4 regions of the Streptomyces sp. NPDC026589 genome follow, and region 2 is predicted to be linked to each of the others. Evidence: riboswitches for the same ligand, from Rfam matches in the RefSeq annotation. Region 2 holds a riboswitch; each other region holds the start of a gene.

What was found. Region 2 has a riboswitch for cobalamin ahead of AB0F29_RS31120 (ribonucleoside-diphosphate reductase subunit alpha). Riboswitches for the same ligand answer to the same signal wherever they lie in the genome.
Region 1: linked by a shared signal. The riboswitch ahead of metE (5-methyltetrahydropteroyltriglutamate--homocysteine S-methyltransferase) and the one ahead of AB0F29_RS31120 (ribonucleoside-diphosphate reductase subunit alpha) in region 2 are both predicted to bind cobalamin.
Region 3: linked by a shared signal. The riboswitch ahead of AB0F29_RS34735 (iron ABC transporter permease) and the one ahead of AB0F29_RS31120 (ribonucleoside-diphosphate reductase subunit alpha) in region 2 are both predicted to bind cobalamin.
Region 4: linked by a shared signal. The riboswitch ahead of AB0F29_RS05590 (cobalamin biosynthesis protein) and the one ahead of AB0F29_RS31120 (ribonucleoside-diphosphate reductase subunit alpha) in region 2 are both predicted to bind cobalamin.

Annotation. Positions count from the first base shown of each region.
Region 1 covers NZ_JBEZYG010000032.1:76,206-78,398, forward strand. Annotated here, with positions in the region: gene metE (5-methyltetrahydropteroyltriglutamate--homocysteine S-methyltransferase) at 1-1,191, opposite strand, end outside; cobalamin riboswitch at 1,356-1,571, opposite strand; gene AB0F29_RS36815 (hypothetical protein) at 1,894-2,091, shown strand.
Region 2 covers NZ_JBEZYG010000022.1:70,569-72,761, forward strand. Annotated here, with positions in the region: gene AB0F29_RS31115 (GNAT family N-acetyltransferase) at 49-558, shown strand; cobalamin riboswitch at 611-747, shown strand; gene AB0F29_RS31120 (ribonucleoside-diphosphate reductase subunit alpha) at 883-2,193, shown strand, end outside.
Region 3 covers NZ_JBEZYG010000028.1:50,429-52,621, reverse strand. Annotated here, with positions in the region: gene AB0F29_RS34740 (endonuclease/exonuclease/phosphatase family protein) at 1-634, shown strand, start outside; cobalamin riboswitch at 738-866, shown strand; gene AB0F29_RS34735 (iron ABC transporter permease) at 967-2,076, shown strand; gene AB0F29_RS34730 (ABC transporter ATP-binding protein) at 2,076-2,193, shown strand, end outside.
Region 4 covers NZ_JBEZYG010000002.1:574,959-577,151, reverse strand. Annotated here, with positions in the region: gene AB0F29_RS05600 (inorganic phosphate transporter) at 1-770, shown strand, start outside; gene AB0F29_RS05595 (hypothetical protein) at 783-1,013, shown strand; cobalamin riboswitch at 1,163-1,294, shown strand; gene AB0F29_RS05590 (cobalamin biosynthesis protein) at 1,432-2,193, shown strand, end outside.

The DNA of each region.
Region 1 (2,193 bases), on a different contig from region 2:
GGTGCGTGAGGCCAGGTCGGCGCGGTTGGCGGCGAGTTCGGCCGCGATGGTGTCCGTGCCGCCGCCCAGACCACGGGCCAGAACGACGATCTCCTCGGTCTTCTGCTGGGCGAAGGCGAGCCAGCGGGCGATCCCCGGATCGATGCCCTGCTCGGCGTCGGCGTCCAGCGGGACATGGAGGAGGGAGCAGGAGGCGGAGACGTCGACCCGGCCGGCGAGGCCGAGGAGGGTGCCGAGGGTGGCGAGCGACTTCTCGTAGTCGTTGATCCAGATGTTGCGGCCGTTCACGACACCGGCGACCAGGCGCTTGCCGGGCAGTCCGCCGGCCGCCGCGAGGTCGTCGAGGTTCCCCGCGCCGGACTCGGTGAAGTCCAGGGCCAGCCCGTCGACGGGGGCCTTGGCCAGGACCGCCAGCGCTTCGCCGAGCCGCCCGAAGTAGGAGGCGACCAGAAGTCGGGGCCGGTCGGCGTGTCCGCCGAGCTCGCGGTAGGCGCGGGCGGCGGCGTTCAGCTCGGCCGGGGTGCGGTCCTGGACGAGTGCGGGTTCGTCCAGCTGCACCCACGTGGCGCCCGCCGCGCGCAGGTCGGCGAGGACCTCGGCGTACACGGGAAGCAGCCGGTCCAGGAGAGTCAGCGGCTCGAAGTCCGCCGCCACCCCGGGGGCCGCCTTGGCGAGCAGGAGATAGGTGACGGGTCCGACCAGCACCGGCCGGGGCGTCAGACCGAGGGCCAGCGCCTCCTGGAACTCGGCGACCTGCTTGGCGGAGTCGGCGGCGAACGCCGTGTCCGGCCGCAACTCAGGTACCAGGTAGTGGTAGTTGGTGTCGAACCACTTCGTCATCTCCAGCGGGGCGACGTCCTGCGTGCCCCGGGCCATGGCGAAGTAGCCGTCGAGGGCGTCGACGTCGACGGCCTCGCGGTGCCGCTCGGGGACGGCGCCGACCATGACGCTGGTGTCCAGGACATGGTCGTAGTACGAGAAGTCACCGGTCGGCACCTCGTGGACTCCGGCCTCGGCGAGCCGCTGCCAGGTTCCCCGGCGCAGCTCGGCGGCGGTCTTACGGAGGACGTCGGCGTCGACGCGGCCCTTCCAGTAACCCTCGATGGCCTTCTTCAGTTCACGGTTTTGGCCCTGGCGGGGGTAGCCGTACACGGTGGCCTGTGCTGCCGCGGCTGCGGGCTTCGCTGTCACGTGACTCTCCTTCGCGAGCGTGTCTGCGGGACAGACCCCGGGACGGGACGCGGACGCGGAGGGATGACGCATCGGGCGGAGACCGGGACACGTGGAACCGTGTCCGTCCGCCCGGTGGTTACGCCGACCCGCCCACGAGGTCACCGAGATCTCCGCACGCGAACGGTCGCGTGCGGGCAACGGGCAGGTCTTCGGACTCGCGGGCACGTCTGCCGGGGCAGACACCTAATGACCGTCGCTTCCCAGACCCGGCCGGGCCCAGTGCGTATGACGGCGGTCGTTCCCACTCACCGCTGCGGGGCAGTCCCGGATTCCCACCGGGTTCCCTCTTACGACACCCTGCCTGGCGGACAGGGCGAACCAGCTGCGCCGATCAGCCTAAGCGGACGCCCGGCCCGCGCACACCGTTGTTCACACTTCGGATGGTGACGTGAGACACGGGTCGGTGAACTCCCCCGACGCCGGCTCGGACTCCGTCGCGGCGGGACGCCGCGCCACGCCCGTTCCCCGCTCGTTCGGCCGTTCGTCAGCCGCGTGCTGACCACTGGTCAGGTCGGCCGCGTCCACTGGAGGTGACAGTGACACAGATGTAACCGAATGGCGTAGGGACTGCGGAACCACCGAGCGTCACAAGCCGTTCTTCTTCCCACTACACGGCCGCCGACCCGCGGCGAGGCCGACCGAGGAAACGGAATACGCCAGATGAAGAAGACAGTCGGGTGGGCCCAGGACGGCGACGACTGGACGATCACCGTGAACGGCACGCTGTATCGCGCGATCGAACGACCGGCGGACGGCCGGGTGCACGACTACCTGGTGCGGGGCGACGACCTCACCGCCGAATGCCCGAGCCTGGGGCACGGGCTCGGCGTGATCAGGGCGCACGAGACCCGGCGCTGACACCCCCGACACTCCCTGACACCCCTGACGCCCCTGTTGGTCCGACGACGGGGTGCGGAGGCCCTCGCCGCCCGCGCCTCGACGTGGACCCGTCAGTCATCG
Region 2 (2,193 bases):
TGTTGACGTGGGTGTTGACGTGGGTGTTGACGTGGGAGCGAGTGGCTGATGGATCTGACGATCAGGGCGGCGGAGCCCGGCGAGTACGCCGCCCTCGGCGGGATCATCGCCGAGGCGTATCTCGGCGACGGTCTGCTGGACGGCCCGCGGGATCCGTATCTGCTCAAGCTGCGGGCGGTGGAGCAGCGTGCGGCCGAGGCCGAGGTCCTCGTCGCGCTCGACGTGGACGGGGCGGTGCTCGGCGGCGTGACGTATGCCGCACCCGGCACCCCGTGGCGCGACATCGCCGGTCCGGACGAGGCCGAGTTCCGGATGCTGGCGGTGGCCCTCGATGGGCGTGGGCGGGGCGTGGGAGAGGCTCTCGTGCGGGCGTGCGTCGAGCGCGCCCGGTCCGCCGACGGCGTGCGGGCGCTGGTGCTGTCGACGCGGCCGGGCATGCTCGGAGCCCATAGGATCTACCGTCGGCTCGGCTTCGTACGGACCCCCGAACGGGACTGGGAACCGGTGCCGGCACTACGGCTCATGACCTTCCGACTGGAGCTGGAGGCGCCTTCCTGAGGGGCGCGTTGAATCGCCGCGACACAACATGTGGGGGCCGCTTCATCCGGCGGCCCCCACATGTATGCTCGACCTCGCTGTCGCCGCAGGGGAATCCGGTGCGAATCCGGAACTGTCCCGCAACGGTGTGATCGGTGCGCTTTTGCGCACCCGCAAGTCCGAAGACCTGTCGACAGCGCGTCCGGCTCGACCGAACCGGACGCCAGACGTCCGGGTCTCGCGGATAGGCCGGTGGACGCCGTCAGCTGTGCTGCCCTGCCCCGGGTTTCGCGCTGCCCGGCTTCCCCGCCTGCCGCCGGCCCCTGCCGAGCGAGGGAAAGCCCAGTGACCATCGCGCCCGCCGATCCGGTTTCAGCCACCGAATCCGCTGCCTCCACCACGTCCGGAGCAGGCACGAACGACGGACCCGGGACCGCCCTGCTGCGGACCCTGACCGACCTCACCGTCGATCTTCCCGACACCGACCCCGGACGGGTCGCCGCCGCCGCGCTGCGCGGACGCAACGCCCGCTCCGACGAGGCCGAGCTGCGCTCGCTGGCCACCGAGGCCGCCGCGGGGCTCATCTCCGAGGACCCGGCGTACTCCCGGCTGGCGGCCAGGCTGCTGACCCGCACGATCGCGGACGAGGCCGCGGGCCAGGGCGCGACGTCCTTCTCCGCCTCGGTCGCCGTGGGCCACCGCGAGGGCCTGATCGCGGAGCGCACCGCCGCGTTCGTCGCGCTCCACTCGGCCGCCCTGGACAAGCTCGTCGAACAGGCCCTGGCGGACGGCGCCGACGACCGCTTCGGCTACTTCGGTCTGCGGACGCTGCACAGCCGCTACCTGCTGCGCCACCCGATCTCCCGGCAGGTCATCGAGACCCCGCAGCACTTCATGCTGCGCGTGGCCGCGGGCCTCGCCGAGGACGAGTCGGTGCGGGCGCTGGACGAGGTCGCCGCGCTCTACGGGCTGATGAGCCGGCTGGACTACCTCCCCTCCTCCCCCACGCTCTTCAACTCCGGCACCCGGCACCCGCAGATGTCCTCCTGCTATCTGCTGGACTCGCCCAAGGACGAGCTGGACTCGATCTACGACCGCTACCACCAGGTGGCGCGGCTCTCCAAGCACGCGGGCGGCATCGGTCTCTCGTACTCCCGCATCCGCGCCCGGGGGTCGCTGATCCGGGGCACCAACGGGCACTCCAACGGCATCGTGCCGTTCCTGAAGACGCTGGACGCCTCCGTCGCGGCGGTGAACCAGGGCGGCCGGCGCAAGGGCGCGGCGGCGGTCTACCTGGAGACCTGGCACGCGGACATCGAGGAGTTCCTGGAGCTCCGCGACAACACGGGCGAGGACCAGCGGCGTACGCACAACCTGAACCTGGCGCACTGGATCCCGGACGAGTTCATGCGCCGGGTCGACGCGGACACCGAGTGGTCGCTGTTCTCCCCCGCCGACGTGCCCGAGCTGGTCGACCTGTGGGGCGACGCGTTCGACGCGGCCTACCGGGCGGCCGAGGCCAAGGGCCTGGCGCGCAGGACGATTCCGGCACGTGAGCTGTACGGCCGGATGATGCGGACCCTCGCGCAGACAGGCCAGGGCTGGATGACGTTCAAGGACGCCTCCAACCGGACCGCGAACCAGACCGCCGAGCCG
Region 3 (2,193 bases), on a different contig from region 2:
CGCCCTGGCCGCCTCCGGTGCGGATGTGCTGGCACTGGAGGAGCTGGACCCGGCGGTCCGGAGGACGTACGAGAAGGAGCTGGCGACGACGTACCCGCACCACACGGTGCTGGGCACGGTCGGCGTGTGGAGCGGGCTGCCGCTGTCGGACACCCGCCCGGTCGACGTCGAGATGGACGCCGGACCGCTGGGGGACGCGAAGCCCGACGACGTCAGACTGGAGTACAACCGGGGGCTGCGCACCACGGTGGCCACGGACCACGGGCCCCTGGCGGTGTACGTGACGCACCTCGGATCCGTACGGGTGAATCCCCGGGCGGGCCTCTCGTCGGGCCAACGGGACGCCGGCGCGCAGTCGCTCGGCCGGGCCGTCGCCGCCGAGCGGAACGAGCGGGTGGTGCTGCTCGGCGATCTGAACGGAACCCTGGACGACCGCGCGTACGCGGGCATCACCTCGCGGATGCGATCGGTGCAGGAGGCGGCGGGCGACGGGTTCGGCTTCAGCTGGCCCGCCGCCTTCCCGGTGGTGCGGATCGACCAGATCCTGGTCCGGGGCGTGGAGCCGGAGAGCTCGTGGCTGCTGCCCGCGACCGGCAGCGACCACCTCCCGGTGGCGGCCCGCATCAGCTGGTGAACACCGTGGAGGCATCCGGACTCATCCGGGCCTCCCTCCCGCCTCGGGGAGGGCGACAGAACCTTCCGTGTGCCGCTGCCGTTCACCCTCCGCCGGGGGAGGGGGAACGCACGCGCTAGGCTGCGTTCCGCCACGGGGGAAGTCCGGTCGAAATCCGGCGCTGACCCGCAACGGTAGACGGAGCCTCCAGGCTCCGTGAGCCCGATCACCCGTGGCCGAGAAGGCTCCTGACGATTCGCCGTGGACTGCGAATGGGCGCTGCGCGGGGCGGCCGCCGTCCGGGGCCGCTCCTCATCGCGCGACGCACGGCCCGAGGCGAAAGCGACCGGCCTGTGGCCACGTCACTCGACCGCATACCCTCCAAGCCGTCGCGCCCCGCGTACGTCGGCACCGGACCGGCTCCACCCCGGCGCGTACCCCTGCCGTTCCTCCTGGCCGGCCTGTGCGCGGCCCTGCCCCTCTCCCTCCTCTGCGGGGCGGCACTCGGGGCGTCGGGGCTCTCCTGGGCGGAGGTGACGCGCTACCTGTGGGCAGGGCTGACCGGCGGGGCCATCGGCCCCGACGAGGTCCCGGCCTACACCATCGTCTGGGAACTGCGCCTGCCACGAGCCGTGCTGGCGGCCGTCGTCGGGGCCGGCCTGTCCGCCATTGGCGTCGCCGTCCAGGCCATGGTGCGCAACGCGCTGGCCGACCCGTTCGTCCTCGGTATCTCCTCGGGCGCGGCGGTCGGCGCCAACGCCGTACTCATCTTCGGTGCCTTGGGGGCGCTGGGCATCTGGGCGCTGTCCACGGCGGCGTTCCTCTCCGCGCTCCTCGCCATGCTGCTCGTGTACGCGGTGGCCCGTACCGAACGCGGACTGACCCCGCTGCGGCTCGTCCTGACGGGGACCGCGATGTACTACGGGTTCTCCGCCGTCACCACGTTCATGGTGTTCGCTGCCGAGCGCGGGGAAGCGGCCCGCTCCGCGATGATGTGGCTGCTCGGCAGCCTGAGCGGGGCCAACTGGGCCGCCGTGCCGATCGCCGCCGGAGCGGTGCTCGCCGGCCTCGCGCACCTCGGCTGGTCGGCACGGCGCCTGAACGCCCTCGCCATGGGCGACGAGACCGCCGCCGCACTCGGGGTCGATCCCGGGAGGCTGCGCAAGGAGCTCTTCCTCGTCTCCGCGGCCGTCACCGGGGCGGTCGTCGCGGTGAGCGGAGCGATCGGCTTCGTCGGCCTGATGGTCCCGCACGCCGCACGGATGCTGGTCGGCGCGGACCACCGCCGGCTCCTGGCCGTAGCCCCTCTGGCGGGAGCCGTCCTGCTGATCTGGGTGGATGTCCTCTCGCGCGTGGTGCTGGCACCGGCCGAGCTGCCGGTGGGCGTCCTCACCGCGGTCATCGGCGTTCCCTGCTTCATTCTCCTCATGCGCCGGCGCTCCTACTCCTTCGGAGGCATCTGATGCGGATCGACATCGACGCGCTGACCGTCGAGATCGCCGGTGCACGGCTCGTGGACCAGGTCACCCTGGGCGCGGCCGACGGGCAGCTCGTCGGCCTGGTCGGTCCCAACGGCAGCG
Region 4 (2,193 bases), on a different contig from region 2:
ACGTCACCGACGAGGGACAGCTGAAGTCGACGGCCAAGGGCTACCGGGCCGGACAGATCGCCTCCGCCGGTCTCGTCTCGCTCGCCCACGGCACCAACGACGCCCAGAAGACGATGGGCATCATCACGCTGGCCCTGGTCACCGGCGGCGTCCTCGCCCCCGGCTCCAACCCGCCCATGTGGGTCATCGTCTCCGCCGGTGTGGCCATCGCGCTCGGCACCTACCTCGGCGGCTGGCGCATCATCCGCACGATGGGCAAGGGACTGACCGACCTCCAGCCGCCGCAGGGCTTCGCCGCCCAGACCAGCGCGGCGACGGTCATCCTGGCCTCCTCGCACCTCGGTTTCTCGCTCTCCACCACCCAGTCCTGCTCCGGTGCCGTCATGGGCGCGGGCCTCGGCCGCAAGGGGGGCGTGGTCCGCTGGTCCACCGCCACCCGGATGTTCGTCGCCTGGGGGCTGACGCTCCCGGCGGCCGGTCTGATCGGTGCGGGCGCCGAGTTCCTGACCAAGCAGGGCCCCTGGGGCATCGCCGTCACGGCGGTCATCCTGGTGGGCGGTTCGTTCGCCATCTGGCTGGCCTCGCGCCGCCAGCCGGTCGACCACACCAACGTCAACGACACGGACGGGGAGGGCGAGCCCCAGGGCATCGTCACCACCGCCATGGCGGCGGTCCAGCCGCCGCCCGTCGGCGGCCCGGCCGCCGACCTCGCAACCACCCTCCCGGCCTCGGCGCCCGACGACCCGGCCCGGCCGCCGGCCAAGGTGTAAGGACAGATCCGCATGAAAATCGACTGGGCAGCTCTCGCCTCCGTCTTCGGTGTCAGCCTCGTGGTCACCGTCGCGCTGGTCGGCCTCTTCACTCTGGGCATCGTCGCCCTCTCCAAGCAGTCCGCCACGGCCGGAGGCAGCGCCTCCGGAGGATCGGTCGCGCTGGCGCGCACCGGCGCGTACGCCTGCTTCGCGGCGTGCGTGGCGGCGGTCACGTACGGGATCTACCTGATCGTCGCCTGACCCCGCACCCCGCACCCCTTCGGGCCGGACACACTCTCGTGTGTCCGGCCCGATGTGTGTCTGCGCACAATGGAGCCTCGCAGGTCAACAGCGAGTTGACGGTTGTTCGCGGGGCGTGGTGGACTGCCGGAGCCATTTACGGCGACAGCAGAGGAAGCCGGTGCGAATCCGGCGCGGTCCCGCCACTGTCACCGGGGAGCGCTCCCCCACACGGAACGTCACGGCCCGCTCGCGCGGGCTGGAAGGCCGGGGGAACCGCGGATCCGGAAGCCAGGAGACTCTCGTCGCCGGTCACGTCGAACCAGGGCGCGGACCCTGAGTGAGGACATACGCCATGCCCGGCCGCCGTGCGCCGCTTCCTGTGCCTCCCACGACAGCCCATCGCGCCGGAGCACCTCTCCCCGCGACCGGCTGAGCCATGCGTGCCGACCGCGTTTTCGCGTACGGCGCCACGGCCGGGCTGATCGCCGACGCCCTGCTCGGCGACCCCCGCCGGGGCCACCCCGTCGCCGGATTCGGCCGCGCCGCCGCGCGGGTGGAGTCCCTGCTGTGGCGTGACGGCCGGGGCCGGGGCGCGCTGCACACCCTCGTCTGCGCCGGAGGCGCCGTGGGGGCCGCAGCGCTGACCGCGCGCGCCGTCCGGGGACGCCCCGCGCTCGCCGTCGCGCTGACCGCCGCCACCGCCTGGTCCGTCGTCGGGGGGACGTCACTGGGGCGGGAGGCCCGCGCCATCGGCGGCGCCCTGGCCGCGGGGGACCTGGAGGTGGCGCGGGAGCGCCTGCCGCGTCTGTGCGGGCGCGATCCGCACTCCCTGGACGGTCCGGGCATCGCCCGCGCGGTCGTCGAGTCGGTCGCCGAGAACACCTCGGACGCCGTCGTCGGCGCGCTGGTGTGGGGGGCGATCGGCGGGGTGCCGGGGCTCGTCGGCTTCCGGGCGGTGAACACGCTCGACGCGATGGTCGGCCACAAGTCACCCCGCTACCGCCGTTACGGCTGGGCCTCGGCCCGTCTGGACGACCTCGCGGGGTGGCCCGGCGCCCGGCTGACGGCCGCGCTGGCCGTAGCGGGCGGCGGGCGGCCCCGGGAGGCCGTACACGCCTGGAGGGCGGACGCGGGGCGTCACCCGAGCCCGAACGCGGGGCCGGTGGAGGCCGCGTTCGCGGGGGCGCTCGGTGTGCGG